2 regions of the Kurthia populi genome follow, and region 2 is predicted to be linked to the other one. Evidence: riboswitches for the same ligand, from Rfam matches in the RefSeq annotation. Region 2 holds a riboswitch; the other holds the start of a gene.
The links. Region 2 has a riboswitch for thiamine pyrophosphate ahead of tenA (thiaminase II). Riboswitches for the same ligand answer to the same signal wherever they lie in the genome.
Positions count from the first base shown of each region.

Region 1: another riboswitch for thiamine pyrophosphate. It lies ahead of ACFSY7_RS14030 (ABC transporter ATP-binding protein); the one in region 2 lies ahead of tenA (thiaminase II).

Region 1 is NZ_JBHUOR010000122.1:893-18,838, reverse strand. Features, by position in the region: gene ACFSY7_RS14065 (FAD-binding dehydrogenase) at 1-834, opposite strand, end outside; gene ACFSY7_RS14060 (aspartate ammonia-lyase) at 1,150-2,586, shown strand; gene ACFSY7_RS14055 (hypothetical protein) at 2,638-3,216, opposite strand; gene ACFSY7_RS14050 (MGDG synthase family glycosyltransferase) at 3,143-3,715, opposite strand; gene ACFSY7_RS14045 (GNAT family N-acetyltransferase) at 3,794-4,333, opposite strand; gene ACFSY7_RS14040 (ABC transporter substrate-binding protein) at 4,429-5,433, opposite strand; gene ACFSY7_RS14035 (ABC transporter permease) at 5,430-6,173, opposite strand; gene ACFSY7_RS14030 (ABC transporter ATP-binding protein) at 6,170-6,844, opposite strand; TPP riboswitch at 6,909-7,000, opposite strand; TPP riboswitch at 7,051-7,158, opposite strand; gene ACFSY7_RS14025 (sensor histidine kinase) at 7,271-8,533, opposite strand; gene ACFSY7_RS14020 (response regulator transcription factor) at 8,536-9,195, opposite strand; gene ACFSY7_RS14015 (hypothetical protein) at 9,302-10,534, shown strand; gene ACFSY7_RS14010 (sensor histidine kinase) at 10,629-12,029, opposite strand; gene ACFSY7_RS14005 (response regulator transcription factor) at 12,022-12,714, opposite strand; gene ACFSY7_RS14000 (hypothetical protein) at 12,839-13,021, opposite strand; gene ACFSY7_RS13995 (hypothetical protein) at 13,164-13,967, opposite strand; gene ACFSY7_RS13990 (NAD(P)/FAD-dependent oxidoreductase) at 14,176-15,372, opposite strand; gene ACFSY7_RS13985 (hypothetical protein) at 15,481-15,960, shown strand; gene ACFSY7_RS13980 (3-hydroxyacyl-CoA dehydrogenase) at 16,015-16,908, opposite strand; gene ACFSY7_RS13975 (hypothetical protein) at 17,014-17,280, opposite strand; gene ACFSY7_RS13970 (ribulokinase) at 17,602-17,946, shown strand, end outside.
Region 2 is NZ_JBHUOR010000104.1:25-14,224, reverse strand. Features, by position in the region: gene rbsB (ribose ABC transporter substrate-binding protein RbsB) at 1-676, opposite strand, end outside; gene rbsC (ribose ABC transporter permease) at 691-1,605, opposite strand; gene ACFSY7_RS11940 (sugar ABC transporter ATP-binding protein) at 1,613-3,115, opposite strand; gene rbsD (D-ribose pyranase) at 3,131-3,523, opposite strand; gene rbsK (ribokinase) at 3,525-4,403, opposite strand; gene ACFSY7_RS11925 (LacI family DNA-binding transcriptional regulator) at 4,400-5,398, opposite strand; gene rpoN (RNA polymerase factor sigma-54) at 5,689-6,948, shown strand; gene ACFSY7_RS11915 (hypothetical protein) at 6,978-7,442, shown strand; gene ACFSY7_RS11910 (GNAT family N-acetyltransferase) at 7,588-8,136, opposite strand; gene ACFSY7_RS11905 (SH3 domain-containing protein) at 8,182-8,427, opposite strand; gene thiE (thiamine phosphate synthase) at 8,476-9,102, opposite strand; gene thiD (bifunctional hydroxymethylpyrimidine kinase/phosphomethylpyrimidine kinase) at 9,092-9,904, opposite strand; gene thiM (hydroxyethylthiazole kinase) at 9,901-10,635, opposite strand; gene tenA (thiaminase II) at 10,622-11,305, opposite strand; TPP riboswitch at 11,368-11,466, opposite strand; TPP riboswitch at 11,516-11,614, opposite strand; gene ACFSY7_RS11880 (SH3 domain-containing protein) at 11,688-12,194, opposite strand; gene ACFSY7_RS11875 (SH3 domain-containing protein) at 12,207-12,911, opposite strand; gene ACFSY7_RS11870 (SH3 domain-containing protein) at 12,931-13,638, opposite strand.

The DNA.
Region 1 (17,946 bases), on a different contig from region 2:
CCACATCCGATCTTTATTAACGATACGCGCACCATGCTTCTCTGCTAGCTCAAGCATTTTACCATCTACATAATTAGGCACACCGGCAATCATTGTTTCAGGCGCTTTTCCAAGTCGATCAGGCCAGTTTTGACGTACAAGCTCCAAATTCGCGCCAATGCCCCCAGATGCAATGACAACCGCATCCGCGTCGTAGTGAAATGGCCGTACAACTGCGCGAGAGGTCGCTTTACCACGCTCCGCGGTGTCTTGCACTAAAATATTCCCTCGAACACCGCACACACCCTGCTCCGTCATGATAAGTTCCGTCACCTGGTGCCTCGCTAGATAGGTTAATTGCCCGCGATTTCTCGCTTCAAGCACAGATTTTTTAAATGGCTCGACAAGTCCTGGTCCCGTTCCCCATGTAATATGAAAGCGCGGCACGGAATTTCCATAGCCGCCCGGTAGCATCGCCCCACGTTCGGCCCAGCCGACTACAGGGAAAAAGCGTACACCTTTTTCCTTTAAATACGTATATTTTTTATGTGTCGCAAATTCAACATAGGCATGTGCCCATTGAACCGCCCAACTATCCTCATCTTCAACACGATCAAATCCTGCTGTATGGCGCCAGTCCTTCCAAGCAAGCTCAAAGCTATCTTTTACCCCTAGACGTTTTTGCTCAGGTGAATCAACTAAAAATACGCCACCAAAGGACCAAAAAGCTTGGCCTCCTAAAGATTGTTCGCCTTCTTGATCCAATAATAAAACTGTTTTTCCTCGATTGATCAATTCAGTTGCTGTCACTAAACCTGCAAGACCTGCACCAATAATAATGACATCGTATTTCATGTTGTAGCCCCCTTTTCGTATTAAATTCGCTTTTTTATGTAGAAATTCCTTTATATATCTTGAAAAAAGATTAATACTATGCCAGAATGAGATAAGTTACGAAAATGTGAATTTTTTAAAGCGAATTAGTTGATAACGCTTCCAAAAAACGTTAGCGTAATGGTGAGAGAAAAATGCATCCTAAGTACTGTAATAGCTTTTACATAAACAACACGGTTTTTAACAACTAAACGCGTTACACTTAGTATGTGACAATGATAACTACTATGACAAAGAGAGGTGACAGTCAGCGAGTAATTCGCTTGACACACTACTATGGATACACGTAAAGAACATGACTTTTTAGGCGAATTAGAAATTCCAAACACAGCTTACTATGGCGTACAAACAATGCGTGCAAAAGCAAACTTCCCAATTACAGGGTATACGATTCACCCTGAATTAATTCGTGCAATGGCTATCGTGAAAAAATCAGCTGCCCAAGCAAATGCAGCAACACATCAATTAAAACCATCTACTGCAGACGTAATGATTGAAGCATGTGATGAAATTATTAACGGGCAGTGGCACGAACAATTTGTTGTGGATCCAATCCAAGGCGGTGCCGGTACTTCAATTAATATGAACACAAATGAAGTCATCGCTAACCGTGCTCTTGAAATTTTAGGTTATGATAAAGGTCGCTTCGACATCATTAGCCCAAACAACCATGTAAATATGGCACAATCAACAAATGACGCATTCCCTACAGCAATTCACATTGCAGCACATTCAATGATTCAAAAATTAGGCAAAACAATGAAAAAAATGAAAGATACATTTGTCGCAAAATCACTAGAATTTGATGATATTGTCAAAATGGGTCGTACACACTTACAAGACGCTGTGCCAATTCGTTTAGGCCAAGAATTTGAAGCCTATGCAGCAGTTGTTGGTCGTGATATTACACGTATTAAAAAAGCACAAGAAAGCTTATTAACAGTCAATCTTGGTGCAACGGCAATCGGTACAGGCTTAAATGCTGATTTAGAATACCGTGAGCTTGCGATTAACTTCCTACGCAAAAATACAGGCTATCCATATGCATTAGCGCAAAACTTAATCGATGGTACACAAAACACCGATGTTTACACAGAAGTATCATCTGTATTAAAAGTGTGTATGCTAAACATGTCAAAAATCTCAAATGATATTCGTATGATGGCTTCTGGCCCAACTGCTGGTCTAGGTGAATTAATTTTACCTGCACGTCAACCAGGATCTTCAATTATGCCAGGGAAAGTAAACCCTGTAATGCTTGAAGTAATGAACCAAGTAGCATTCCAAGTAGCAGGAAATGATTTAACGATTTCAATGGCTTCTGAAGCGGGTCAATTTGAATTAAACGTGATGGAACCTGTACTTGTTTATAACCTACTACAATCACTACAAATTATGGACAATGTATTTGAAGTATTTACAGAATACTGCCTAAAAGATATCAAAGCAAACAAAGAACGTTTACTTGCTTATGTTGAAAACAGCATTGGTATTATTACAGCTGTATCACCATATATCGGTTACGAATCGTCTTCTCGTATCGCACGTGAAGCACTTGCAACAGGTAAATCTGTACGTGAGCTATGTGTTGAATACGGTCACTTCACACCGGAAGAAATCGACAAAATCCTTAGCCCATACGGTTTAACAACACCTGGGATATCTGGTGACCTTGCGAAATATCGCGCAACACACCACGAAGGTTTAAAATAAATAAAATAGCTGAACCCCAAAAGTCGTTAACATGACGACTTTTGGGGTTTTTTATTGTGCAACATATTGTCTTTCTGTATTTAAAATACCCAATTGTTGATAATATGTTTGAACTGCCTGTTGAAATCTAAGCATCTGTTCACTATTTTCCAATACTTCTTGAATTTGTTGCAACATATTCGGGCCAGATACTTCAAAAATAAGATTATGTTGAGTTAAATAAGTTAAATTTAGTCGTTCCTGACCCGGTAGTGCATAGTTTGAAAAAAGGGGTAGCTTTTTCATTAATGCTTCAGATACTGTAACACCACCTGGTTTGGATAACAGCGCATCCACTTTATCATAGAGTGCATTCATTTCATCCCGACTTGTAATATACCGTAAAGGCTCTACATTTGGTAAATGCCAAGAAGTAATAACATCATATAGCTTCTTATTATCTCCACATAAGATGGAAAAACGCATCGTTGAATTTTGAAGCTGCGTGATTACATGCTTATCAATTAATCCTAAATTGCCCCCAGCAATTAAAATATGTGGCTGTTGACTAACTGTTCTAGCTATTGTTTTTACAATACGTGGATGCACTGGAATACCAGATACTAAAATTTGGTGGGATTTGAACCCCATAATCTTGCATCAATTCAACAGCACATTCTGTAGAAGGAACCATATGCAAATCTGCTAATTGTTTTTCCCAAACACTATCAACAAAAAAATCTGTATATACATTAATCAATGGCACAGTAAGACCATATTGACGTTTTAATAATCCAACAAGTCTTGACGGAAAACTATGTGTACAGATAATATATTGTGGCTTTTTCACAAGGATCAATGCGTAAAGTGTCTGTAACATCTTTTTTTCAAATGGCTCGAATGGTTTAAATACATATTGTTGGCGATGAAATTGCTTTTCAAAAAAGTGATGATAGCTTGCTGGTGAATAATGAATCCACTTTAAATAAGTTGCTGTAACCACACGCTCTAGCCTTGGAAATGTATAATTTAAAATATCAATTTTTTCTACGCTTTCTTGAGGGTAACGTTCTTTAATTTTCGCTGCTAATGCTTCTGCTGCTTGATGATGACCAGATTTCATTTGTAAAAAAGGTAAGAATAAAATCATGATTTCCACACCCTTTCAGTTGGTGCCTCTACTATATCGTGACAACCTGAAAATCTGCTGAATTTTTCAAATTTTTTATTAATTTTTTACTCCTTGCCATTCGTCGCTCAGCATACTGTAAACAAGAGAATCCCGCCAGCCACCATTTATACGCATGTGGTCACGGATTCGCCCCTCTGATTGAAAACCGACCTTTTCCATTACCTTAAAGGAAGCAATATTTTCAGGGTCACAGGTCGCAAAAATACGATGCATATCTAGCTGTTCAAAGCCAAATGCCAGTAAAATATTCGCAATTTCAGTCGCAAATCCTTGTCCCCAGTAAGCTGGGTGTAACACATAGCCGATTTCTGCGCATTCATTATACCAGTCTGTAACACGTAACTCACCCGCTCCAATAACTTGACCCTTGTACTCTACAACAAGACAAAAGCGCGCTCGTTTATTCTCCGCAGCATCCACCATAGCCTCTGTAACAAATTCCGTTGTTTCTTCCAATGAATTAGGTCCCCACGGCTCATAACGTGATACAGCCTCTAATGACGCATACTGGTGAATCGCTGGAATATCCATTACTGTTACGTCACGTAAGCGAATCCGTTTTGACAATAAATTCATCTATTCTTCCCCACCCTTGCTTTAATTGTCTTATTTCTATACCCGTTTACACACAAAAAAAGCTGGAGATATTTGCCCAGCTTCTTTCAAAGATATTAGTTTAATAAGTTCACAAATAAATCCGTTGGCTGTGGTTTAGTCGTAATCATTTTTTGTTCGCTCATCCAATCAATTTGCTGTTGCCATACATCTGTACTGTCAGATAAAAAGGCAGCTTCTTTTTGCTCCATCGTATTCATTAAAATTTGTAAGCTTTTCTTTTCTACTTTAGGTGATAATGGGAAGTTTTCTTTATCTTGTTTCGCTATTAATAGATTTAATGCTTGTTGTGGATGCTTCTTCATATAAGCGTAGCCTTTCTCAGAAGCACGTAAAAATGCTTTTAGTAGTGCTGGATTTTCTTCAATTGTCTTGTCCCCGGATACAAATAACAGTTCATAATAATTCGGCACCCCATAATCCGCGGGGTTAAACGTACGTGTCGGAAATCCCTTCTCCTCCATTACGGGCACTTCGTGATTAATAAGCGCACCACTAAGCGCATCCACTTTATTCGTAATCAGTGCTGGTACAAGATCAAAGCCTACATCTTGCATCGTCACTTTCTCTGGGTCCCCGCCATCTGCTTTTACCATAGATTTTACATAAGCTTCACTCAGGTCACTTCCTGCATAACCAATTGTTTTTCCTTCTAAATCCTTCGGTGATTGAATCGTCTTTTCTTTATCCAGGACAATAATATGGTTTAATGGCTCGCGTACAATCGGTCCAATTGATTTTACAGGGATGTCCTCATTTGCACGCGCTCGCACAACATCTTGCTGATAATAAATCCCCACCGTTGCTTTGCCGGCAGCAGTCAATGTCAATGGGTCCGTCACATTTTGTGGGTATTGGATGTTTAAGCGAATCCCCTCTTCTTTGAAATAGCCTTTTTCCTCAGCAGCATAAATAAAGCTATGTACAGCATTAGGATACCAATCAAGTACGAGTGTTACCTCTTGTAGCCCATCAGCTGCTGTTTTTTTATCACTACTTCCGCAAGCAGTTACTAGCATCAAACAAACACTTAAAATACATAACATCATTATTTTCTTCATGCTTCTTTCCTCCACGTAATATATTTTTTTTCAATTATTGTCATTATCGTAGCAAAAACAATCGCTAGTAGTGATAACACAACAATCGGTGCAAACACACCTGCCCCATCCATTTGTGTCATCATACGTTTACTAAAGTAACCTAGTCCGGACTGAGCCCCTAACCATTCACCAATCGCAGCACCAATTACCGTCAGCGGAACAGCAATTTTTAAACCCGTAAAAAAGGATGGGATGGCACTTGGTACTTTTAATTTCCAAAATTGTTGCCAACGACTTGCACCGAATGTCTGCAGAAGCTCTAGCTGCCCTTTTTTCACACTGCGCAAGCCATCAAAAGTATTCATCGCAATGGGGAAAAAAGCAATTAGGACGGTCACAAGCACCTTACTCCAAATGCTATAACCAAACCACAGCACAAAAATAGGTGCAAGGGCCGTCGTTGGAATCGTTTGTGAGACGACAAGAAGCGGATAAAAAGCGCGCTCTAGCCAAGCACTAGCATCCATTACTAATGCAAGAGCTATACCTAACACAAGTGAAATAACTAAACCAATCGCAATAATGGCTAATGTCGCCGGTAGATGTATCATGAAGAGTGGCTCTCGTAGTAGCCATATCTTTTCAATAATTTGTCGCGGTGACGGTAAAATATAAGGTGAGGCAATCAAATGTGCAAGCCATTCCCACACGGCTAGTAAAACGAGCATTACAATTAATGGCGGTAGCATTTTTCTCATACCATAGCACCACCAATCTTGGCATAAATTTGTTGTTTTGAGACTGACGAGTCCATGCATTCGAATGCTGCAATTGGCTGTGTTGTCGCCACAAAAATACGATTTGATAAAAACAAAGCTTCATCAATATCATGTGTAATAAAAAGAATGGTCTTTTTTTCTACTTTCACAATATCCTTTAGCCACTGCTGTAAATCCTTGCGTGTAAGCGCATCTAGTGCACTGAATGGTTCATCTAACAACAATACGTCCGCTCCTGTTAAAAGAGTTCGTATAAAGCTTACGCGCTGCTGCATGCCACCTGATAATTCATGTGGCTTTTTATCCTCATAATCCGCTAATCCAAACCGTATAAAAAATTGCTGTGCTTGCCTACGAGCCTCTTTCTTCTTAATCCCCTGACATTCTAAAGGAACAATCGCATTGTCAAGCGCTGTTCGCCATGGCATAAGCTGATGTTGCTGTGGCATATAACCTATTTTTCCAGGTTTTTTAATCACACCCTGCTGTGGTTGCTCAAGTCCTAGTAGTAAACGAAATACCGTACTCTTCCCACAACCACTTGCACCAACAATACTAATAAACTCCTCCGCTTTTATGTGTAGATTTAAGCCACTTAAAATTACCTTCTCATTGTATGAAAAATATACATCTTCCATTGCGACAACCATTATCCATTCCTCCTTCATCACAACAAAAAAGCCATTTCCTATAGGAAATGGCTCTACATGCGTCTGTAAATAGAACCCACTTCCCTTCGTTAGCATTACCTAATTCAAGTCATAAGGGTTTCATCTCAGCCTTTTACAGCACCCCTAGTGGTAAATGAAATTAAAAAACGTCCCATGCCTAGAATTCCGGCATGGGACGTGATCATATGAATCAATCAACGCTTTCCTACGCTAGTACAAACTAGATCAGGTTCAAGGATTAATTCATTGCGTGAATTTCTCGGCTGACAACATCAGCACTCCTAGCATCTTTTTGTATGTGATTATCAAGGAGTATATCACGATAATAATTGAATGACAATGGGTTGCTCAAAAAGGTTTTATTGCTACCATCATTTGTATAATTTTATATTTTAATAAAAAGCTTTATTTAAAAGGGAATATAAGCGTAAAACAAGTACCTACTCCTACTGTACTTGCAACACGAATTTGTCCACCGTGCTGCTCCATAATTGATTTACAAATCGCCAAGCCCAACCCTTCTCCACCAGATTGACGAGCACGGTGCTTATCAATACGATAGAAACGTTCAAAAATATGCGCTAAATGCGCTGATGCGATGCCTTCTCCTTCATCAAGCACTTCTACGGTATAACCATATGTTTTTATCGTCACAGTCGTATTTATAGGACTGTAGCGTATAGCATTTTGAACAAGATTTAAGATTACTTGTTGAATCTTCATGACGTCTACAGAAATCGGTAATGGAGACTGTAGCATATAATGAATCGTATAATTTTCATTCAACATATTTAATATAGGTGCTAGGTCTTCAAGTAAGTCATCAAGTGAAATTTCTTCACATTGTAAGGGTTCTTCACGGTCTAAATGAGCAAGCTGTAATAAATGCTCCGTTAGTTTTGTCATGCGTGTTGCCTGCGTGCGAATCTGCTCAATAGACTGCCGTATTTGTTGTACATTATCTAGTGGTGAACGTAGCAATATTTCTGTAAAACCCTGTATAGAAGTTAATGGCGTTTTTAATTCATGTGATGCATCTGAGACAAATTGCTGCAACATTTGCTGCGTAGCATATTCTTTTTCAAAAGCACTTTGTAGACGGTCTTGCATATGCTGTACAGATTGCTCTAACTCCTTCACTTCAAGTGGCGCATGAGGCACAGCTACTTTGTCATGCATTGTTTCTGCCGACAATTGCCGTACTTGCGTATTTAGTGCATTTAATGGTGCCAATGTTTGCTCAATTATACGCCGGTAAAAAAGGAATGCTATGATAAATAGCACTGCAACCACACTTGTAAAAATCATTAATTGTGTCATCATTAATTCATTTTCCTCATGTAATGGAAAGGAGATTTCAACATGATGCCCTTGTTGTTGCTGCTCAAAAACGCGGGTATCCGTTGTAGCATGATGCGGCCCACGAAGTGCTAAAATTTGCTGTCCATCAATAACCACCTTAGCTGTCGGAAATTGCTGTGCTAAAAAGTGCTGCGATTCCTCCGTCACTTTTTGATCATTGAACTGTATATTTTGTACTGCTCCATCTACTAATTGCTGTTGTTCAACATGCATCGAATATTTAAAAATCGCGCCTAATAAAAGTGCAAGGCAGCCGTACAAAATAATAAAAATAACTACGGTACGCCAAATGAGCTGTTTACGCATACTCATAGGCGTATATCCAATTTGTAGCCAAAGCCACGCACGGTTTGTAACATCGTATGCTCTGTATCTCCGAGCTTTTGTCGTAATGTTTTCATATATACTTCTACAACATTGACGCTACCAAAATAATCATAGCCCCATACCGCGTTCAAAATAGCTTCTTTTGATAATACAGTCTGTGGATGCTCAATAAAATAATGTAATAGCTTATATTCTGTACGTGTTAATTGCAGCGGCTCTCCCTTATAAATAATTAATTTTTGCTTCTCGTCAATTAGTAAAATACTTTCCTCTTGCTGTATATTTACATTACGCAAACGCGCTTGAATTCTAGCTAATAGCTCCTCAAAGCTAAAGGGCTTCGTCATATAATCATCAGCCAATGCATTTAAGCCCTTCACACGATCTTCGACTTCTCCTTTTGCTGATAATAAAATAACTTGGCAGCCCACATGTTTTTTTAATAAATGACACACCTCATAGCCATTCATTCCCGGCATCATAATATCAACAATCGCAACATCTGGCACCGTATTTTTCGCTAATTGAATACCGTTCATACCATCATTTGCAACCGAAACATCATAGTTTTCTGCTTCCAAACCCATTTGCAAAAATTGTGTAATACTCATCTCATCGTCAATAACTAAAATTTTCGTCATCGTACGCCCCCTTTTTTCAGCAAATCTTCAGCTTTCTTTTATTATTTCAACAGCTTCCACCGTTATACTTGGTATATCTACTAACGGAAAGGATGATGGATGCCTTATGACTCGCACACAATTAACTGCTCTTATTAGTGTTTTACCACTTCCACTCATCATTTGGCAACTTGTTTTACAGCCTAATTCGCTAAATTTTTGGAATATAATTGCCGTCACACTTGGAGCAATTGCTTTTAGCTCATTAAGCTTTGTATTATTTCTAGGAGCGCGCCCTCGTTTTATTGCCTATCACCTTGGTCAAAAAGCACACCGTATATTAGCTGTTGTTGGGGTTGGCGCAATTCTTTTACACAATCAGGCAGAAGGCTTTGTTCATCACTCACATGCGACACACCAGGCCGCAAGTTATGGTGGTAATGCTCAAACAATCTTTCTGATTATTGCCGGTCTGAGTGTTTTATTTCTTGCAAAAAAATGGCTTCTTTACACACCAAGCATGATTCAAACAGCTATCAAAAAAAGCGCATTTATTCGCTATGATTGGATAAAATGGATTCATCATTTCAATCTCGTAGCCATCGTATTAATGGGTCTCCATGTCGTGTTTATCAACATTGCACTCGGGGCTCCACTTGCGGGTAGCTTATATGCACTTTACTTAGTCATCGCGCTTGGTTTTTACATTCCTATGCTTTATGCAAAAATTCGCCCTGCGAACGCTGCTGTTGTCAACGTACAGCCATTAAGTTCGTCAATGATAGAACTCACTGTAACAACAGCTCAATCACTTTCTATTGGTCAAACGGTTTGGCTACGCAAGGGCGCTTTGGAGCATCCATTAACAATTGTTGATAAACAGGATTCGAACTATACGTTTATCGTCAAAAAAGTGGGTCGCTTTACAAATCAATTAGCAGCTCTTAAAACCGGGACACCACTTTATATTTCAAAGGGCTATGACAGCTTACCATCCTTTGAAAAACCACTGATTTATATTACAGGTGGTAGTGGTGTGACACCTGCTTTAGCAGCCGTCAACGTATGGGAAAAGCAACCGTCCGTGCCATTTCATCTTTATTGGTCTGTTCGTACGATGGATGACTTGGCATTAGATGGCTACTTCCGCCAACTACAACGGACACAACCACAATTCCACTACTACCCTTATGTCACAAGAGAAGGTACAAAACAACGCTTAACCGCTCAAGACCTTGCACAAAATATTGATTTAGAAACCGCTACAATTACGATGTGTGCCTCTCCAGCTGCCACAAAGGCTTTTAAGCACATGCTAAAAGAATTAACAATTGATGATCTAATTACCGAAAGTTTTTAAACGAAAAAACACGCACCTATTCCTGACGTAGGTGCGTGTTTTTCTATCCATGGCATCCGGGGGTGGAGTCACATGAGTTTATATTATTATCATACTAGCTATTTGTGGAAAAAGTATGAATGGGAAATGACAATCTAAAGGTAGTACCGATATTTTCCTTACTTTCGACTGTAATAGCACCATCTAATGCTTCCGTTAACGCTTTAACAATCGCTAGGCCAAGGCCTGTGCCCCCCTTATCGCGAACACGTGATTTTTCAACCCGGTGGAAGCGGTCAAAAATAAAGGGAATATCCTCTGCTGGAATACCAACACCTGTATCAGTTATTTCAATAATTAGTGTAGATTTTTGCTCAAATGCACGCAGTGTAATCGTTCCCTGCGGCGTATAGTTAACCGCGTTTTGCAGTAAATTAATAATGATTTGCTCAAAGCGCATACCGTCTGTTTCTATGTCTTGAAGCGGCCCTTGAATCGCAACCTCTAAGGCTAGATTTTTTTGATGTGCCTTTAAACGAACTTTATCTGCGGCATCTTCTAGTAATTCTTCAATATCAACCGCTTGTTTATAAAATGTCATCATGCCTTCTTCCATTTTTGATAGGTCAAAAACATCTTGAATTAATTTAGATAAACGAATGGATTCCTGATCAATAATATGCGCATATTTTTTCAACTCTTCCTCAGAGCGATACTGTCCATTTTCAATAAGTTGTGCATAGCCTTGTAAGTAAGATACCGGCGTCCGTAGCTCATGTGAGATATTCGCCAGTAGTTCACTTCGGTTTTTTCGGTAGTTATTTAACTCCACACTTAAATCATTAATGGACTCACCGAGAATGCCAAGCTCATCCTTACTCGTAACCGTGACCTTCGTATCCTGCCCTTTGGCAATTTTACGCGTAGCCTCGGTCATATCAACAAGTGGACGTGATAATTTCCACGACACTAAAATCGTATACACAAGCGCTAATAAAATCGCCATTAAAATACCGCGTAGCGTCCAATAGCGAATCTGGCTCATCGTTTCATACCAGCTTGTGACATTTGACATGACTAGGACCCCACCATTATATTCGCCATCTTTTAGTAAAGGTTTTCCTACATAATGAAAGCGCGCGCCAGTAGCATTTTCGGTACGGCTTCCTGTATAAGATTTTTGTCCGGCTTCAAGCGGTTTTCGCCACTGCGAGTCAATGGTATCTTGCTCAAAAAACTCATAAGCCGAGCGGGATAAAATTTTGCCGTTTTTATCGAATACGATAATGGCATCGTCACTTAAGCTGAGCATTAAATTAATGCGTTCCGGCTCTAGCTTATCCTCTTTTTCAAGTTGCATAACAGCTCGTGTCGCCGCTTTCTCAACAGAGGCATCTACATAATCGGTATAAACATTTGCAAAAATACGATCAATTAGCACGGCGAGCGGCACTAAAATAATAAAGAAAAGTGCCATAATAAGTGCGCCCCATTTAAAACCGACACGATTAAACATGCGCATCTTCTGGCATATCAAATTGATAGCCAAGACCCCAAACCGTTTTAATTAGCTTTGTGCGCGCACCGATTTTTTTCATTTTATAACGTACATTTTTTACATGCGAATCAATTGCGCGTCCGTCTCGCTCATGTTCCTCATCCCATAATAAATGCAGCAAATCATCACGCGTAAATACTTGATTCGGTGCTAAAGCAAGCTGCTTCAACAATTCAAACTCTTTTACTGTAAAGTCAATTTTTTGACCATCGACCTGTACACTGAAGGACTGAATATCCATTTTAAATGAGCCATATTGGATAATCGATTCATCCTTCTCCTCCTGCATGGTCGCACGGCGGATTAATGCATGAATACGCGCCTTCAATTCTGCAAAATCAAATGGCTTCACTAAATAATCATCTGCACCAAGCTCGAGGCCACGTACGCGGTCCTCTACCTCTGTGCGAGCTGTTAGCATTAAAATCGGTGTCTGCCCCATACGACGTACTTCTGCACATAACGTAAAGCCGTCTACATACGGCAGCATAATATCTAATAAAATTGCATCAAATGTTTCTAAATTAATTTTCTCAAGCGCCTCTGCCCCGTCCTTAGCGATTGTGACATCATACTCTGGACTTAAGTGCAACGTTAATAGTTCCTGCATTAATACTTCATCTTCTGCAATTAGTAATCGCATGTTAATCACTCCTTCTCACAAGTATAACGTAATTCTTTTCATTATTTTATTTTCTTCTATAAGAAAAAGCCAAAATCACAACGATTTTGGCTTTCATTAAAGAGAATCCTCACGTTTCCATTCTCTACGATTGTGATGATTTTTTCCATTTTGGTTTAATAAAGGCAGTCCACGCGACCAACAACACCATCAGCATGAACCAGACGCCCCAAATCCAAACATTTTCAAAAATAGCGGTTAAATAAACGGCTACAAAGGTCACAATGGCCATAACAAACATTCCGATTAACATTTGTTTCGTAGACATCTTTATCTCTCCATTCATACATTATTACTACTATTATAAATAGCAAGCGATACAAAAGCAGCGGTTCATTTAAAATGAATTAAAAAAAGCGTGGTGCTGTCACAAACTCTTTGTAACGGCTCCACACTTTATCCATAAGTTATTAATTTTCTACAACATTGTATGTGTAATCATTTTGCTCAAGCATTTTCTTCCAATCAGCGCGTGATGTTTCCGTGAAGTTATCAAGTTCTGTTACTTGACCATCTACTTTAAATTGAATGGTTTCAAGCTTAGGGAAATTCGCAAATAATGAGGTAATGATTTCTACATAGTTTTCATTTGTATAAACAAAATTATTTTCTAACATTCCTTGACCATTAAAATCAAGAATGATTTTTTTCTCATCTTTTGATACAGCGTAATTATTGAAGTATGTCGTATAATAGCGATCATATAAGGTCATTAAGATTTTTTTCGTTTGAGAACCTTCTGCAGCATATGAATAATCTACACGTGTTGTAATAAATTGTTCATCGTTCATATCGTAAATAACGATTGAATCATCTGTTGCATCTTCGTTTAAGCTTAATGGTTTGGTTAAATCGGCTTTCACTGTTTCTGTAGCTGTTTCACCACTGACAGTTTCGACTTCCTCTTCTTCTTCCGTTGTTGCTGTTTCTTTCGTTTCTTCTTTAGTAGTCTTTTCCTCTTTTGAAGATGTATCCGCTACAGCTTCTTTCTCTGATGCACTACTATCCTTGCTATCGGATGTTGTGGACTCTTCTTGCTTCTCATCCGCTTCAGACTGTGCATCCTCCGATTTTGTAGTAGACGCACTTGAAGATTCCTCGGCTGTTTGAGTCACTGGTGCTTGCTCATTGTCAGCGCTAGAACTATCGGACGTGTTGCCACAAGCTGCTAACATTGCAACGGTTACTGCCGTTAAAAGCATCATTTTTTGCATAAGTTTCACTCCATTTCCTCTTGTAGTATACCTGTAATTTCGTTTTTACACAAAGAACATTCTGTCGCAATAATAAGTATATACCGAAATGAAATGGTATTTTTCTAACAATAACACTACTTTTCAAGCAAGAAATATCATTTATATATCATTATTAACAAGGATATTACAGTCGTTTAACAACTTTTTATAATATACTACAATATTTTTATCGCACGCCATTTGTACGTGATAATCGTACGATATGAGCACCGACAGGCTCTTTTCCTTTAATGAAGGACGTTATCATTTTTGCACCCATCATCGAATAAACAGTGCCATTACCACCATAGCCTAATAAATAATATTGACGTTTTTTCGTTGGATGTTCGCCAATAAACGGTAAGTTATCATACGATTCACCAAATGTAGCACCGTATGCATACGCCGCTTTTAAGTCATATGACGGAAACAATTCCCTTGCCTCTTTTAAAAGCTTTTCAGCATGCTGCTGAATGGCTTTATCTGTCGGAGGCACTGCAATATCCTCATCAAGCCCTCCTATAATTAAGCGGTTATCAACTGTCGTTCGAATATATAAATACGGATGTGCTGTTTCCCAAATAAGCGCATCGTCCTGCCATAGCTGCTCATTAATAGGCTCCGTCACAACGACATATGAACGATGAATTGCTGCCCCAATCCGTTTTCCAACAACTGGCGTTTCATAGCCTGTCGTGTGAATGACGTGCTTGGCATGAAACGTTCCTTTAGACGTCTCAACACGCACCTGGGTTTCCTCCGAATAAGTAGCAGTTACCTCGCATTCTTCGACGATATCATGCTTGGCATCTGAAAATAATGCCTGTACAAACTTCACTGGGTTTACTTCTGCATCGCCATATGTTTTTAAAGCGGCTTCTTTTTTAAATGGCATCTCGTTAGCGAGCGCCTGTCGATCTAAATAGGCTACCTCAAAACCATGCTTTTTTAATAATGTATAATTTTTTTGCAAACGTGGAACATCTTCAGCCGTTGAAGCGTAATAAATACTAGGGCGTTCAATATAATCTGTGTTACGAGAAAGTGACGTTGCAAGCGTCGTTAAATCTTGCATGGCTTGTTCACATAATCGATAAAACAAAACGGCATCTTCTTCACCAATTTGTTCCGCCAAATCAACTAGCATAATGTCATTGCTATACTGAAGTAATCCTGTATTTGCACTTGTGCTACCTTCTGCTATATGACGTTTATCGATGGATAAGACGTCGTAGCCTTGTTTCGTCAGCTCATAGGCACATAATGCACCACTCATACCAGCGCCGATAATAATGACATCATAGTGTGCTTTTGGTTTTATCTTAGGAACGGTAAGTGGTGCCGTTGTCGTCGGCCAAAATAAATGACCATTTGTTAAATTCATAATTATCACCTCAGTTATTCTATTCCACAAATTCTTTTTGAAAATGCCTAAAAATACATAATTGTTTTTGTTATACTATAGAAGCAAAGCAGAATGGAGGGTCGTATTTTGAAACTAATTTTATACATCACCATGTTTTTCACAGGATTGGCGACCATCTTTGTCTGGGCAAGTATGAACGTATTAACACCAGATTTTGATATTGATTTATATAAAGCGAATGCAGATGGCTTATACAATGGCTTTTACTTTCAATTAGGCTTTATTTTCATTGTCTATTTTGCGGTTGTCGCCGTATTATTACTTCGTGACTTTCATCGCATTTTCAGTCCGCGTACACGTATCATCTTGACTGTACTTTATGGTGTCTTATCAATCGTTGTTTTTTTCCGTACGATAAGAGATGCATTCCAATTAAAAAATGCATTAAATAGCCAACAAAATGAAGTCTTCTTTTCAATGATTAATGCCTATTCAACAAGCATTTACTTTAATATGTTTACGTTTGTAGGATTTATTATCTTCCTTGGCTTAATTTCTCTATTACTTCCAGCGAAATCAACAAGTCGTGAAAAATATGAATTTTAATGAATAAAAAGCAGGAACCGCAAATTAGGCGATTCCTGCTTTTTTTGTATACGTTTATTTTTTTAAGAAATCTGGTGCTGCATAAGACGGATTGGGATATTTATAAAATCCTTCTCCTGCATTGATGCCCATTTTACCTTGATCAATGTATTCCGTTTTTAATTTTTCAGCAATTTCCTTTGTACCTGGAATACCTGCTGCAGCTTTTGCTAAGTTTAAATTATAAGGTGTTTCCATGCCTACAACATCTAAAATAGCAAATGGTCCACGTGGTGCACCTGTCGCAATCATCCAGTTTTTATCGATTGTTTCAGGATCTGCTACGCCTTTTGCCCATAACTGCATCCCTGCATCTAAAAATGGCACTAATAATGAATTTAAAATATAGCCTGGTTGTTCTTTATGAAGATGGAATGGAATCATGCCAATTTCGCGTGCAAATTCGACTACTTGCTCTGCATATTGTGCATCTGTTCCTGGGTGCCCCATAATTTCAGCCGTGTTATTATGCCAAATTTCATTTGCAAAGTGTAGTGCTAAGAATTTTTCAGGACGTCCTGTAAATTCTGCAAATTGACTTGGAAGCATTGTTGATGAATTTGATGCAAAGACTGTTTTTTCTGGTGCTACTTGCGCTAATTGTTCGTAGAAACCTTTTTTAATATCCATACGTTCTGGTACGGCCTCTACGATTAAATCGGCATCTTTTACCGCCTCAGCTAAATCAGTTGAATAGTTTAAGCTTTCAAATGCTTGCTGTGCACGCGCCTCATCTTTGAAATAAGCTGCATATGTTTCTTTATGTTTTGCAAATAATTGTTTTGCATGCTCGATTGCTGCATCATTAATATCATAAACGGTTACATTAAAACCGAAGAAAGCTGTTTGGAATGCAATTTGACTACCTAAAACACCGCTACCTGCTATTGTTACGTTTTTATATGACATAAAAATCGCTCCTTTGAAAAAAGTTAGTATTTACTTACAACTCTATTTTAAATCGCTCAAAATAAAAAAGCAAGTAATTACTTACCTTGCTTTCATAATTAATAATTAGATTTTTACTTCCTCATACTTTTCGCTAAGAAAGGATAATTTTAAATGATTTTCTTTCACTAAAATATAGTCAAAACGCACAAGTTCACAAAAAATCGTTTCCATTTCATCTGCTGTATTATTAGAATCCAATAACCAATTCTCACAATTAGCATACCGCTCTTCGGGATTAACGAGTAAATACATTAATAAGCCTTTAGCTGCAAGCGATAGACGATTATCTTGTAGGAAAAACAAATCACTTTTTTCAACTTTCGTATTCATATGCTTACATCCTTTTCCCTTTTTATAGTTATATAATAACATTAAATATTTATAAAATAAAGACTTAAATACCACTAAATAGTTATTTTTTATAATAAATATTCCAAAACTACCCAAAAATAATCACTTCATATTATACTTCTACAAAATTAAACGCTACTTTACTCATAATATTATCAAGTTATTTTTTTACCCCTTATGATAATAAATAAAACCTAAAAAAATTATTTTTTTAATTTTTTTACTACAATTAAGATAAAGATACATTTTTTCCCTATTATGCTATTGTTATAAATAAGTTTATTTAAGGAGTTGTTGACTATGACAAACTATGTAATTGGTGTTGATTATGGTACGGAATCTGGTCGTGTACTACTCGTTGATGCCGTCAACGGAAAATTAATAGCGAGCGCTGTCATTCCTTATGCACATCATGTCATTACAGAAGGAGATGAACGAATTCCATATACGTTGCCATCTGGTGCAGCTATTCAAGATCCCCAAGATTATGTGGATGTGCTAACGCAAGGTATTCCCCAGGTGCTTCATAAAACGACTATTACAAAATCGCAAATTATCGGTATTGGTTTTGATTTCACTTCATCGACAATTTTACCCGTTGATGCTTGTTATGAACCGCTTTGCTTCCAATCTGAATTTACGAAA
Region 2 (14,200 bases):
CGAAAACACCTTTAATATCAGCGTTTGATTGTAGGATGTTTTCCATTACTGTTAAACCTTCAGCACGATTGAAGTTAGCTGTTTGAGAAGCTACTACATCAAAACCGTCTTTCGCTACTTCTTCAAAGCCAGCACCACGGTCTGTTGCAGCTGATGAACCAGCTACACCTTCAAGTTGAGCAACTTTCGCTCCTTCACCGATTACTTCTTCTAAATATTCAGCGGCCATTTTACCGCCTTCTTTGTTGTCAGAAGCGATATGTGATACAACTTCGCCGCCTTCAGAAGCACGGTCAACTGTAATCACTGGAATATCGGCATTGTTCGCTGATTCAACTGCTGAAGCGACTGCTTTTGAATCTGTTGGGTTGATAATAATTAAATCAACATCTTGTTGAATTAAATCTTCAACGTCTGATGCTTGTTTTGATGCGTTATCTTGTGCATCTACAACGGTTAAGTTCACTTTTTCATCTTTTGCTTCGGCTTTTGCACCGTCAGATAATGTAACGAAGAATGGGTTGTTTAATGTTGAAACAGACATCCCAATTTTGAAATCGCCATCTGATTTTTTTGTATCTTTTGCTTTGTCGTCGCCACCTTGTGACATGGAACAAGCGCCCAATAATAGAGATGATGCAAGTAATGCTGTAACTGATAATTTTTTCATTTTCATAGTGAAATACCCCTTTACGCTGCTTTTTTACGGTCGATTAATACCGCGAATAAAATAACTAACCCTTTGACTACTTGTTGGAAGAATGATGATACACCGATTAAGTTTAGACCATTGTTTAACACACCGATGATTAATGCACCGATTAATGTACCAACGATCCAACCACGGCCACCTGTAAGGCTTGTACCACCTAAAACAACTGCTGCGATTGCATCTAATTCATATGATTGACCTGCAGTAGGCTGAGCAGAATTTAAACGAGACGTTAAAATTAATGCTGCCATTGCAGCTAACATACCTGTTAACGCGTAAACCGCAATTGTTGTACGGTCTACATTAATACCTGATAGACGAGATGCTTCGGCGTTACCACCGATTGCATACACACGACGACCAAATGTTGTTTTACGTAAGATGAAGTACAATACGAAGAATGCTATTAACATCGTTACGACAGGTACTGGAATTCCTAAGAAATACCCTTTACCGAACATTTGGAATGATAAGTGATCGCCTAAACCAGAAATTGGCTTACCATCTGTATAAACAAGTGTTAGACCACGATAAATGGTCATTGTTGCTAATGTAGCGATAAATGGTGCTACTTTACCTTTTGCAATTACAACACCGTTGATTGCACCTAAGATTAAACCAAGGATTAATGCCACACCCATTGCGATGAATGGATCTGTACCACCAGCTAATAAGCTAGCAGCAACGGCACCCGTTAGTGCCAAGGTCGAACCGACAGATAAGTCAATCCCGCCTGTTAAGATAACAAATGTCATCCCGAATGCGATTAACGCACTAATTGAAACTTGACGTAAAACGTTGAAAATATTGTCCGCTGTTAAGAAGCTAGGACTCATAATAGAAATAATAACGACAATAAGTAGTAATCCAAATAACGGTCCTAATTTTTGCATTAGGCCATTAGAAGTTTTGGCTTTGGACAACTTTGTCACCTCCAGTAGCATAATGCATAATTTTTTCTTGTGTCATGTCCTCACCAGCAACCTCGCCAGTGATTTTACCTTCGTGCATCACAAGTACGCGGTCAGACATGCCGATAACTTCTGGTAATTCAGAAGAAATCATTAAGATGGCTACGCCTTGTTCTGCAAGGTCATTCATGATTTGATAAATTTCTTTTTTCGCGCCGATATCAACGCCGCGTGTTGGTTCATCTAAAATTAAAATTTCAGGTTCAATGCCTAACCATTTTGCGATAACTACTTTTTGTTGGTTACCACCGGACAATGATTTGGCAGATAGTTCAGCACTTGGTGTTTTAACGCCAAGCTTTTTCACAAGATTGCCAACAAATGACTTTTCTTTCGAACCACTAATGATGCCTGATTTAGATGTTTTACTAAAGTTGGCCATCGCGATATTTTCTTTAATCGAGAAGTCAACGATCAACCCTTGTGTTTTACGGTCTTCTGTTACAAAGCCGATACCTAATTTTTTAGCTTGACGAGGGTTTTTAATTTTCACAGCGTTTCCGTCAATGAATAATTGACCCTTCGTCATTTTGCGGTAGCCGAAAATTGCTTGCGCTACTTCCGTACGACCCGCCCCCATTAATCCAGCAAGTGCGACAATTTCACCTTTACGGACATTGAAATGAACATCTTCACAGAGGCCTGGACGTGTAAGCCCTTTCACTTCAAGCTTTACATCACCGATGGTTGCGTTGCGTCCTGGGAAGCGTTCACCAAGTTCACGACCAACCATCATCTGAACAATTTCGTCAAATGTCGTATCTTTAATCGTACGAACACCGACATACTCACCGTCACGTAAAATCGTAATGCGGTCACAAATCGCGAAAATTTCTTCCATACGGTGAGAAATGTAAACGAATGATACCCCTTCTGATTTTAGCTTGCGAATTGTTTTAAATAATGTTTGAATTTCACGGTCTGTTAACGCAGCCGTCGGTTCATCCATGATGATAACATTTGCTTTTGTTTCCATCGCTTTGGCGATTTCAATAATTTGCTGTTTACCGACTGACAATGAACCTGCTGGTGTACGCACATCAATGTCTAAACCTAATTGGTTTAAAATACGTTTTGCCTCTTTATTCATTTCTTTGTTTTTCATAATCCCCATACCAATTGTTTGCTCATTACCTAAAAATAAGTTTTCAGCAACCGTTAAGTCCGGTAAAATGTTTAACTCTTGGTGGATAACGGCAATCCCTTTTGCTTCTGCCTCTTTTGGTGATTTGAAGTGAACTTCTTCACCATCGACTTTAATGACGCCGTTATCACGCTCGTAAATCCCCGTTAGAATTTTCATCATCGTTGATTTACCCGCACCATTTTCGCCCATTAGCGCGTGGATTTCTCCATCTGCTAACTGGAATTGGACGTCTTTCAAAACAACATTCCCACTGAATGCTTTTTGAATGCCCGACATTTCAATCATGCACGTTTCCTCCTTTTAAAAAATGACACCTGATTGCAATAAGATATTGGCATACGGCGTAGCCTCACCCGTACGAATAATGACTTTCGCTTTTGCAGATAGCGCTTTCAATTGTTCATGTGAAACCTCTTCAAATGCTGTATCTACTATGTCATGCACCGCTTTGTAAAGGGGTGCATTTTGTGATGCCATTTCAGTGGCGATAATTGCTTTTTCTGTTTTGTAGTCTGCTAAAACAACTTCTAAAATCGCCATGAAGCCCGGCTCTCCAATTTTGTAAGCGAGATCGATGCATGTAACACCATCTGGAATCGGTAACCCGCAGTCTGCAATCATAATTTGATCTGTGTGACCAATACGTGCAAAAATCCCGGCTAGTTCACGATTTAAAATACCTTGTTTTTTCATGTTACTGTGCGCCTCCTAAGCGTTTAAGCACTGCTTCTTGCTGTGGCATACCGCCTTGTGCACCAAATTTTTCAACTGATAATGATGCCGCGACATTCGCAAATTCAACTGCCTCTGACAACGATTGATTTGTCGTTAGTGCATGCGCTAAAGCACCATTAAATGTATCACCCGCACCTGTTGTATCAACAGCTTTTGTTTTAAAGCCTTTAACAAACACATGTTGTGTACCATCATAGTAGCGTGCCCCGTCTGCACCTAATGTAACGATTAATTGATTCGGGAAGCGTTCTAAAGCGCTCTCTACATCAACGCCGAAAATATCAGCACATTCTGTTTCATTTGGTGTGAAGTAAGCAACGCGCTCCATCCATTCTGCTTTAAAATTCTCAGCAGGCGCTGGATTTAATAACACACGTGTATGTAATTCTTCACAAACGGACAGCGCATACTCTACTGTATCTTGTGGAATTTCTAGCTGCATAACGACTAAATCACTTTTAGCGATTAATGTACGTGCTGCATCGATTGATTCGCGCGATACATCTGCGTTCGCTCCTGGTACCACGATAATGCGGTTATCATTATCAAATAATGTAATGTTCGCAATACCTGTTGCTGTCTCTGTTGTACGAACGAATGTATCGTCAATCTTCTCTTGTTGTAAAATCGTACGCAATTCGTTACCAAATGCGTCTTGACCAAGCGCACCAACCATATGTACATGGCTGCCTAAACGGGCAACTGCAACAGCTTGGTTTGCTCCTTTACCGCCTGGAACGGTATGGAACCCTCGTCCAAAAACCGTTTCTCCTTGCTTTGGAAAAACAGTCGTTTCAACGACGATATCCATATTAATACTACCGATTACTGTAATCATAATTCCGTTCCTTTCGTTGTTGAATTTCGAACGACGAGCTTCGGCGGAAATACAACGCGCTTCGCTGTCATTTTTTGTCCTTCAATTAATGCAATTAATAATTCTGTTGCACGCTCTCCCATTAAGGAAATCGGCTGCGCAATCGTTGTTAGCTCTGGCGATAGCAATGTACCGATATTAATACCGTCATAACCAACAAGTGATACATCCTTTGGAATGTGTATCCCTAGTGATTCAGCTGCTTTCATTACACCGATTGCCGATGCATCGCTTGACGCAAACACCGCATCATAATCCCTTGTGTGTTGCAACTGCTGAAGGGTCACCTTTTTAGCTGACTCAAAATCAAAAGGGCTCACAATCGTATCGTACTGTATGGTTGGATGTTGCTTCATGATTTCTTCAAAGCCGCGCATCCGATCATTTGCGACATCAATATCAAGTGGCCCGCGCACACATAAAATGCGTTTGACGTTTTGCTCGACCAAATAATTAGCGACAAGCTGTCCACCTAATACATTATCCGATGTCACTGTTGGAATCGCTTCTGATAAATTACGATCAAGTGCGACAATAGGTACATCTAGTTTCTTATAGAAATCTGCTTCGATATGGTTTGTAGTTACGATAAATCCTGCCGCATAATTTTGTTGCAGCGAGCGGATATAATGTTTTTCTTTTTCACTCGTTTCGCCCGCATTGCACAACACCACTGTATAGCCATGCTCATAAGCTGTACGTTCAACCGCACGTGCTAGTTCAGGGAAAAAAGGGTTTGTAATATCTGGTACAAGCAAACCAAGTAAATTCGTTTGCTTCGTCGTTAGCGAGCGTGCTAATTGATTTGGTGCATAATTTAATGTAGTAATTGCCTTCTCAATTATCTGCTTCGCATCATTACTTACATAGCCTTTATTATTCAAATGTCTAGAAACAGTCGCTACAGAAACTCCTGCCTCTTTTGCGACATCACGAATTGTTGCCAATGCATTCACCTCAAAACGATCTGTTATGTAACCGGTTCCATGTGTAACCGATTACACATAATATAATGCACGAATTTTATCAAGTCAACACATTTTTTTATTAGGTTATACTATTTTCAACTGTTACATGACTTAAAGAGTGTTATAAAACAGCACATTGACGCTTTTTTGTAGCAAATCGGGTAATGATTTGTCCCACCAAAAAAATTTTTTTAGGTCATGTAATATCCCTCAATGCAGAAAAATGGTATGATATAGAAAATAGTTTCTTAAAAGAGAAAAAAGAAGGTGTTTGACATATGAAGATGAGTTTATCGCAAAAACAACAATTAAAATTATATATGACCACACAATTGCGCCAATCCATTGAATTACTACAGTATTCACACGAAGATTTAGTTGAATTCGTACGTGAACAGGCATTAGAAAACCCTTTAATTGAATTAGAAGAAACCACTTCAAGTTATCAAAAATCTACAACGGGATTTGATGATGTGTTACCATCCGTTGCAGGCGAGACAGATTACCGGGATGAACTGTTACAATTGCTACACTGTGAAGTGAAAGAACAGCGATTACTCTATGCATGCTTAACAATTGTTCACAACTTAGATGACAATGGCTATTTGTCACGCGATGCCATCGCCGCCTATCAGATTCCGGAAGCGTTATTACAAGCAGCAATTCAAGAATTACAGCAGCATGGTCCGCCTGGAATTGCGGCCTTTGATTTACGCCACTGTTTATTACTACAATTAGAAGCACTCGAGCCGCGCCAAATCGTTGCCGAAAAAATTGTTACTTCTCATTTAGAGGATGTCGCAAATAGTGCCTTCGAAAAAATTACGCAGGCGCTTCATATCACGCCTCATTCACTGCGCCGTGCCATTCGAAAAATTCAAGCACTCGAGCCAAAGCCATGTCGTTCGCTTTTTAGTCGTCCTGCAACGACGATTACGCCTGATGCGACGGTGATGCTAAGTGATGAAGGCTTTACATTCCAATTAAATACAGCTGGCATGCCAAAAATTTCTCTTTCTACTGCCTATGATGCCTTTTTTGAACATCAGGAAGCAGCAGAATTTTTAAAAATGCAGTTTAAGCGCTATGAATGGTTACTACATAGTTTAAATCAACGTCAAAGCACATTAACGCGTCTTTTAGAGGCCGTCGTTGCACATCAGCAGCCCTTTTTCTATCAAGGTTATATTGCGCTAAGACCGCTATTATTAAAAGATATTGCCGCACAATTGGGCGTGCATGAGTCTACCGTTAGTCGCGCTACTAAAAATAAATGGCTAGCAACACCTTTTGGCACAATTGCGCTACGCTCATTGTTTACCAATGCGGTATCTGAAGACGGAGCCTCTCAAACATCGATTAAAGTGCATATTCAAAATTTAATTAATACAGAAAATAAAACCCGCCCATTATCAGACCAAAAAATTACTGATTTATTAATGGCGAAAGAAAATATTACGCTTGCACGTCGTACAGTGGCGAAGTACCGCGATGAGCTTTCAATCCCAAGTGCCTCGAAAAGAAAGTGTCTTATCTGATATACTTAATGTATAAGGAGGTCATCTAAATGAACAAATACATTTTTTCTACTGTGAGTTTCATCTTATTTTTTGCTGTAGCCCTTTATGGAACCGTTCATTTTCATGAGCTACCTCCATTTGTATACAGCGCACTCTTTAATGATTGGCAAACGCGTGAATTGGTCTTTTTACCACTTGTCGCAGGCATTGTACTGTGGAGCTTTCTTCATCTATTGGCAACACATCCAGAATGGCATGAATTTTCCGATAAATATTCTGAAAATAAAGAATTATCTTTTAAAAATTCTTCTACTGTGTTACATGTGCTGAAAAATGCTGTGTGTATCGTCTTAACACTCAAAACTTATGTAGATATTTATCATATCCTTCACCCAACTGCACCCGTTATGACAGGCACTACGTTAGTCAGCATCGCCTTTTTATTACTTAGTTCGTTACTCACTGTCTATTTCATCCGAACACATCATAAATTTTTGCATTATTCAAAATAAAAAAGTGACTGAGATACAACACGGCATGCTCCTTTTTTAGCGTTCGCAATGAAAAACTGGAACCGCACTACAGCGCGATTCCGGTTTTTCTTATGCTCATATGAGATGTTACTTTTACATGTATGTCAAAGCCTCTTTTTTCTCATTATAATCCTTCAATATGTCGCTTCACAGAGGCCCATTCATCGTCAATAATGCTATAAACGGCACTATTACGAATCGCACCATCTGCTCCGAATTTATGTTTACGTAAAATCCCCTCAAATGTCGCGCCAATACGCACAATCGCATTGCGTGAACGCATGTTCCGTTCATCTGCCATAATTTGTACCCGCTTCATTCCCCACTGCTCAAATGCATAACAAAACATTAAAAGCTTCATATTCGTATTAATAGCGCTACGCCACACAATCGGATTCAGCCATGTGTAGCCAATTTCCACACTCCCAAAATCCTCATCAATCGTGTAAAAACGTGTGGCACCAACAATTTGATTATGTACCTTTGAAAAGACAGCAAATGCCTGCTGATCTTGTGCTTGTAACGCCATATTAATATAGTGTGTAGCATCCGCCAACGAACGAATGCGCGGCTGCGTCATTTCCCAAATTCTCTCGTCATTTGCAGCATGTACTAAAGCCTCCGCATGTTGCTGTGTCAGCGGCTCTAAACGTACAATATCATTTTCTAGCATATGAAAAACCCCCTTTGTATTGTAAGTATACGCGGAGGGCTTCAATTAAGAAAGTTCTTGTAAGTATAATTTATTTACATAGCCAATCTGGTGGTGAAATTGCACTTTGCACCACGCACCTGCCGTACAAAATACGCCGACGACTTCATCCTTTTCTAAATAACCTAATGCTTCATAGCCGGTTCCTGGACCACTGCGAACATAGACAGGATTTTTCGCTACATAGTTTGTCATAAGCTGTTCTTTAAAACAGTCTGTCACAATGTCTGATAACGTTTGCCTATTAGCCATTTAAATCCTCCTAGATTTACGTCATTAAGAAATAGACGCAATAGGACATTAAATAGTTTCACCTTTTAATTGTTTAACGGTTTGCTGTATGTCTGAGCTGTGACAAATTGCTGAAATAACGGCTACCCCGTCCACACCCGTTGCTAAAACAGGCGCTACATTCGATGCTTCAATACCGCCAATCGCAACAATCGGACATTCAGGAAATTGCTCGTGCATGGCTTTTGGAAATGCTGTATGACAGGGTACTTTGGCATCCGCTTTTGAAGACGTGGCATAAATAGGTCCAATGCCGACATACGCACAGCCCCCATCAATCGCCGTAGCCATTTCATCAGCCGTATGCACCGATACTCCGATAAAACCTTTAAATTGTGCTTTTGCAATTTGTAGCTGTGCATCATCCTGGCCGATATGAAGACCATCCGCTTCTAGTAAAACAGCGAGGGCCACATCATCATTAATGACAAACGGCACATTATACTGTGTACATAAAGCCTGACATTGCCTTGCAAATTGAATATACGCCTCCCCCTTCAGCGCATAAGAACCTTTTTCCCGGAGCTGAAACATCGTAATACCCGCAGCAAGTGCCTCTTCTAGCGTTTGTAGAGGTGCCTTCACACAATTTTCCGTTCCCATAATAAAATATACCGCTAAATCACTACGCTTCATCGACGAACACCTCACAGTCATAGCGATTATAGGCAAAATGATTGGTCGGTCCATGACCATGTCCAATGCCTAGCGGATGTACGATAGCAGCTTGAATAAAGCGTTTCGCTTCAATAATGGCTTCCTTTAGCTCTTGTCCATTCGCTAGCCCTGCTGTAATGGCTGCTGAAAACGTGCAGCCTGTGCCATGCGTGGCCTTCGTATCAATACGTGGCGTCGTCATCGTAAAAACAGAGCCATCTTCTAAAAACACTGTATCTACCGCATCCACTCCGCTTAAATGACCACCCTTCATGACAATATTTTTTGCACCAAGCGCCATTAATCGCTGTGCTGCTTGTGCTACATCACTAGCTGTAGTGATCGTCATACCAGCGAGCACCTCTGCCTCTGGAATATTTGGTGTACAAACTGTCGCGACCGGCAATAAAACTTCCTTCATTGTTTGAACAGCCTGTTGCGCTAATAATGTCGCGCCGCCTTTCGCAATCATCACGGGATCGACGACAAGTGGGATATGTTGCTGTTGCATAGTTGCTGCCACCACGTCAATAATAGCGGGTGAAAATAGCATGCCCGTTTTCGCGGCTGTTATCTCAAAATCTTCAAATAATGCATGCAACTGTGCTGCAACAAATGCGGGCTCTGCTGCCATAATATCATGCACACCAAGTGTATTTTGTGCCGTCAATGCCGTAATCGCCGACGTGCCAAAGACGCCTAACTCCTGAAATGTTTTTAAGTCGGCTTGAATCCCTGCTCCGCCACCGCTATCTGATCCTGCAATTGTTAATGCAATCATGCTAATCCCTCCGAAATATGATGTAAGGCATCTAAAAAGCCCATTTGAAATGAGCCCGTTGCTTTAGGTCCGACGATGGTAGCCGCCTGCTTATACTGTTGTAATGTTTCCAAAAGAGAAGCTTCTGCACCAAGTGTTGCTGCACATACTGCACTAAGTAAGCAGCCAGTTCCTGTAACAAAGGTTGCTTCGACAACGCCCCCAGAAATACGATAAACCTTCCCTTGCTCGATTAAAACATCAGTTGCACCGGTAATAATGACGGCACATTGATAATCTTTTGCGAACTTGGATGCTGCTGCAATGACATCCATATTCCCCTCACCACTATCCACACCCTTTGCCTGCCACTGGGCGCCTGTAAGAGCCGCTAATTCTCCAGCATTACAACGCAATAAATCAATGTTCACTTGCGCTAAAAGTTGCTTTACAAACTGTTTGCGAAATGGCGTAGCGCCAACACCTACTGGGTCGAGTACAACTGGAACTTGTTGCGTATTTGCTGCTTTTCCAGCAGTCACCATCGCCTCCATCGTGCGCTCATTTAATGTGCCAATATTAAGTAATAATGCATCACTTACACGTACCATATCCGCTACCTCCTCGACGGCATCCGCCATCACAGGAGAAGCACCCATCGCAAGCAACCCATTTGCCGTAAAATTCGCTACGACATAGTTCGTTATACAATGGACAAGCGGTGCTTTTTTTCGAATATTAACGAGTGACATAGCGCATAACCTCCTGCTCCCAGTTTTCAGCCGTCCATGGCATTTCCCAGAACTTCCACTCATAGTAGCAGCTCTTTTTAAAATGCTGCTTAAATAATGAGATTTTATGCGGTTGCTGTTGTGCATAGTGATTCATTAACGCTAATTGTTGCTTAATATTCTCGTTCATATCGTCAGAGCTATAAAGCGCAAGCCACTGTTCATACAGCGCGACGCCTGGCTTCGCATCTTTAAAACGATTGCCAATTTCTAAATAGAGCCATGGACATGGGAACATCGCTGCGAATGCTTCTGCCGCATCTCCGTTATAGGCCGCATTGTACATATGACTCACATAGTTATACGCAGATGGCGAAGGTTCAAACGCTTCAAGTTCCGCGTCCGTTACACCTAACTCATGGAACGTTAGACGATGCATCTCAAGTTCTGCAAGTTGAATATTTTGCGCTGCTTGCAAATAATAGAGCGTCTCGTCCGCTTCTGTCGCCTTCGATGCAGCAATGGCCAATACCTTCGTATAGTGTTTTAAATAGAAGGCATCTTGTAGCATATAATACTTAAATTTCTCCAGTGGTAATGTACCGTCCACAATGCCTTGCACAAATGGATGCTCAAAGCTTGCCTCAAAATAAAGTGCATTTTCTTGTCTTACTTCGTCACAAAATGTCATTAAAAAGTCCTCCTCTTGGATGGACGTAGGCAAAAAAAAAGCACGCATCCGAAATAGGAGCGCGCTTTTAAAAAATTGCTCCCTACGTCAGTGTTAACTGTCAGGTTCTAAGGGTCAGGTTTTAACCTTCTCAACACAAATGTGTCCCCCCGCAAATTAAAATAGTGCAATAAAAAAACTCTCCATGACGGAGAGCAAATGTACACAGTAATGATTACGTACATTGCTCCCTACGCCCGTATTAACGGACAGGTTCTAAGGGTCAGGCTTTAACCTTCTCAACACATACGTGTCCCCCTGCAATAATTTTAATTATCCTTAGTATAGCATACATTCCAAAAAACGCCATAAAAAATCGGGGCATGATACCCCGCAAAGTTGCTTAGTGATAAATATATGTGTAAGCTGAGCTCACATACCCAACTTTTCCTTTATAATAAATTTTGTACCAAAAACCATCACGGAAATCGATCACTTTAAATGCTGCACGAGATGGCATTTTACCAATAATTTTATACCCTGTGCTTGGTCCAGAACGCATATTAAGATTCACACCTTTTGCCGTTGTCACAAAGCCTGTTCCCATATGAATTGGCTCTTTTGCGACATACGCTTTATGCACATAACGTTTTGTACCTTTATATGAAATTTGATACCATGTTGTCGCATAGCTTCGAAGCACTTGAATGGCATCATTTTCATTAAATTGCCCAACAACGCGGTATTTCTTACTTGGTCCTGTACGGATATTTAAATGATCCGTTGTTGAATACATCGTACTAATTGCTTGCGCGTGTTGAACAGTTGAGGGTTGCGCGGCATATGTTAGCCCAAATGCCGACTCTGCTAAACCTGCTGCAATTGTCCACTTTACCCATTTTGATGTCATGATGTCTCACCCCTATTTTTTCGTTACATAAGCGGCTGATACATAACCAATTTCCCCACGGTGATACACTTGATACCATTTCGATGTTGTTTTTTCTAATACTTGTACGCGGTCTTTATTATATAAGGCCCCCACTTGTCGATAGCCGACACCTGGCCCTGTTCGTACAGTCAGTGTATCATCTGCCGGCACACGCACCATATACCACGGAGGCGCTACCGTATATCCCTTATTCACAAAGCCAAACTGTCCTTTATACCAAACCTGTAGCCAGTTGCCAAATGACTTCGTACTTGTTACATAGAGTGGCTTTGTATGCGCTACCGCACCAATCACTTTATAGCCGACACCTGGCCCTGTTCGCATATTTAGTGTATCTCCCGGTGTATAGACCTTCACAGCTTTTACGAAATAGGGCGTTACGCTAACATATTCTTTTTGGACATATCCTTTTTGGCTGTCAATGTGCACCTCATAATAATCACGATTATATGACTTTAAAATATGCACGGGGTTATTTAGTGTATAGGTTCCTACCACTTTACTTGTAATGGCTGGCTTTTCAAATGCTTTTAAGCCATTGTATTGTGCATATTTTATCGTTATTTGCTGTACTGCTTGTGCCATAAATTGTGGCTCTGCTAGTACACTCACCCCCAGAGCTGAAAATGCGAAACCCGCTGCCATCAACCATTTTTTTAAAAGGGCTCTGGCCATCACTACTCCTCCTCACGATTTAGTATGGGAAAGGGGTTAAATATTTTGCATTAACATAGCCAATTTTGCCATCTGCATATGCCACTGCAAACCATCTACTACTCTCGACATTTACTGCGTATAGCACCTCATAGTCTGTCAAAGTACGAATCTTTGTATAGGTTGAGCCTGGCCCTGTTCGAAGATAAAGCTTCACGCCTTCTGTTTGAACACTATACGCTGGCAAACGTTCTAAATACGCGGCTGATACATAGCCTACTCGGCTTCCACCACTCCAAATACGGTACCATTTAGAATTCGTTTTATTCAGCATCGCTGCAATAGAGCCGCCTGATTTTTTGAATAAAATGCTATACGACGTGCCTGGTCCACTGCGCACATTTAAATTAGCCCCTCCGGTATTCACCGTATAATATTCTTGTACATTTGGTTGTGACGCAATCCAACTATTCGATACATACGCTGTTTTGCCTTTATATGAAATTTTTGACCATGCGCTATTGTATTTACTAATGACAGAAATCGGATCATTAAATGTTAATTGCCCTAATACACGATATCCTGTCCCTGGTCCACTTCGTACATTCACACCATCTGTAATTGAGAACATTGTATATGCCGCCTGCGCTACTTCTACATTAGATGAAGGAGATGCTACAGCTCCTAATCCAAATGCCGATGTTGCCAAACTTGCCGCCAGAGTCCATTTCACTAATTTTGATTTCATGCTAGTCACCTCATTGTAGTATTTTTGACAATACGTTGCATTCGCATGACCGAGTGTGACGTCATATCAACTATAGTACTTGAGTTTTTTTAAAGACTCTCTCTACCTAATCATTTGTTATAACCCACGCTCGCTCAAACTGCTTTTTCCGTCCCTTACACAACTAATCCTATGCACAACTGTTGCACTAACTGAACAAACATCATCTTTTTAACTACACTCCTATTTCCTTGAACTATCCCGCACACTGTTTATTCTTTCTATGCCAAAAAACTAATCGATGCACTGTCTATTTACATACTATTATGTCTTAAATTTTTAGAAAAATCAATCTTTTTATGAGTTTTAGTCTATAAAAGCATATTTCTTATTATTTTTTAATTTTCAAATAGGGACTTATGAATCTCTGTTTTTCTATATTAAACATCTTTGTACTTTTGAATAACAGTTCATATTAATTTCAAAAAGCCTATAAAAAAAGAGAGGCTGGGACAAAACCCTAGTCAATAAGAAAAGACATTCACGATTTTATTCAAATCATGAATGTCTTTTTTATCTGCTT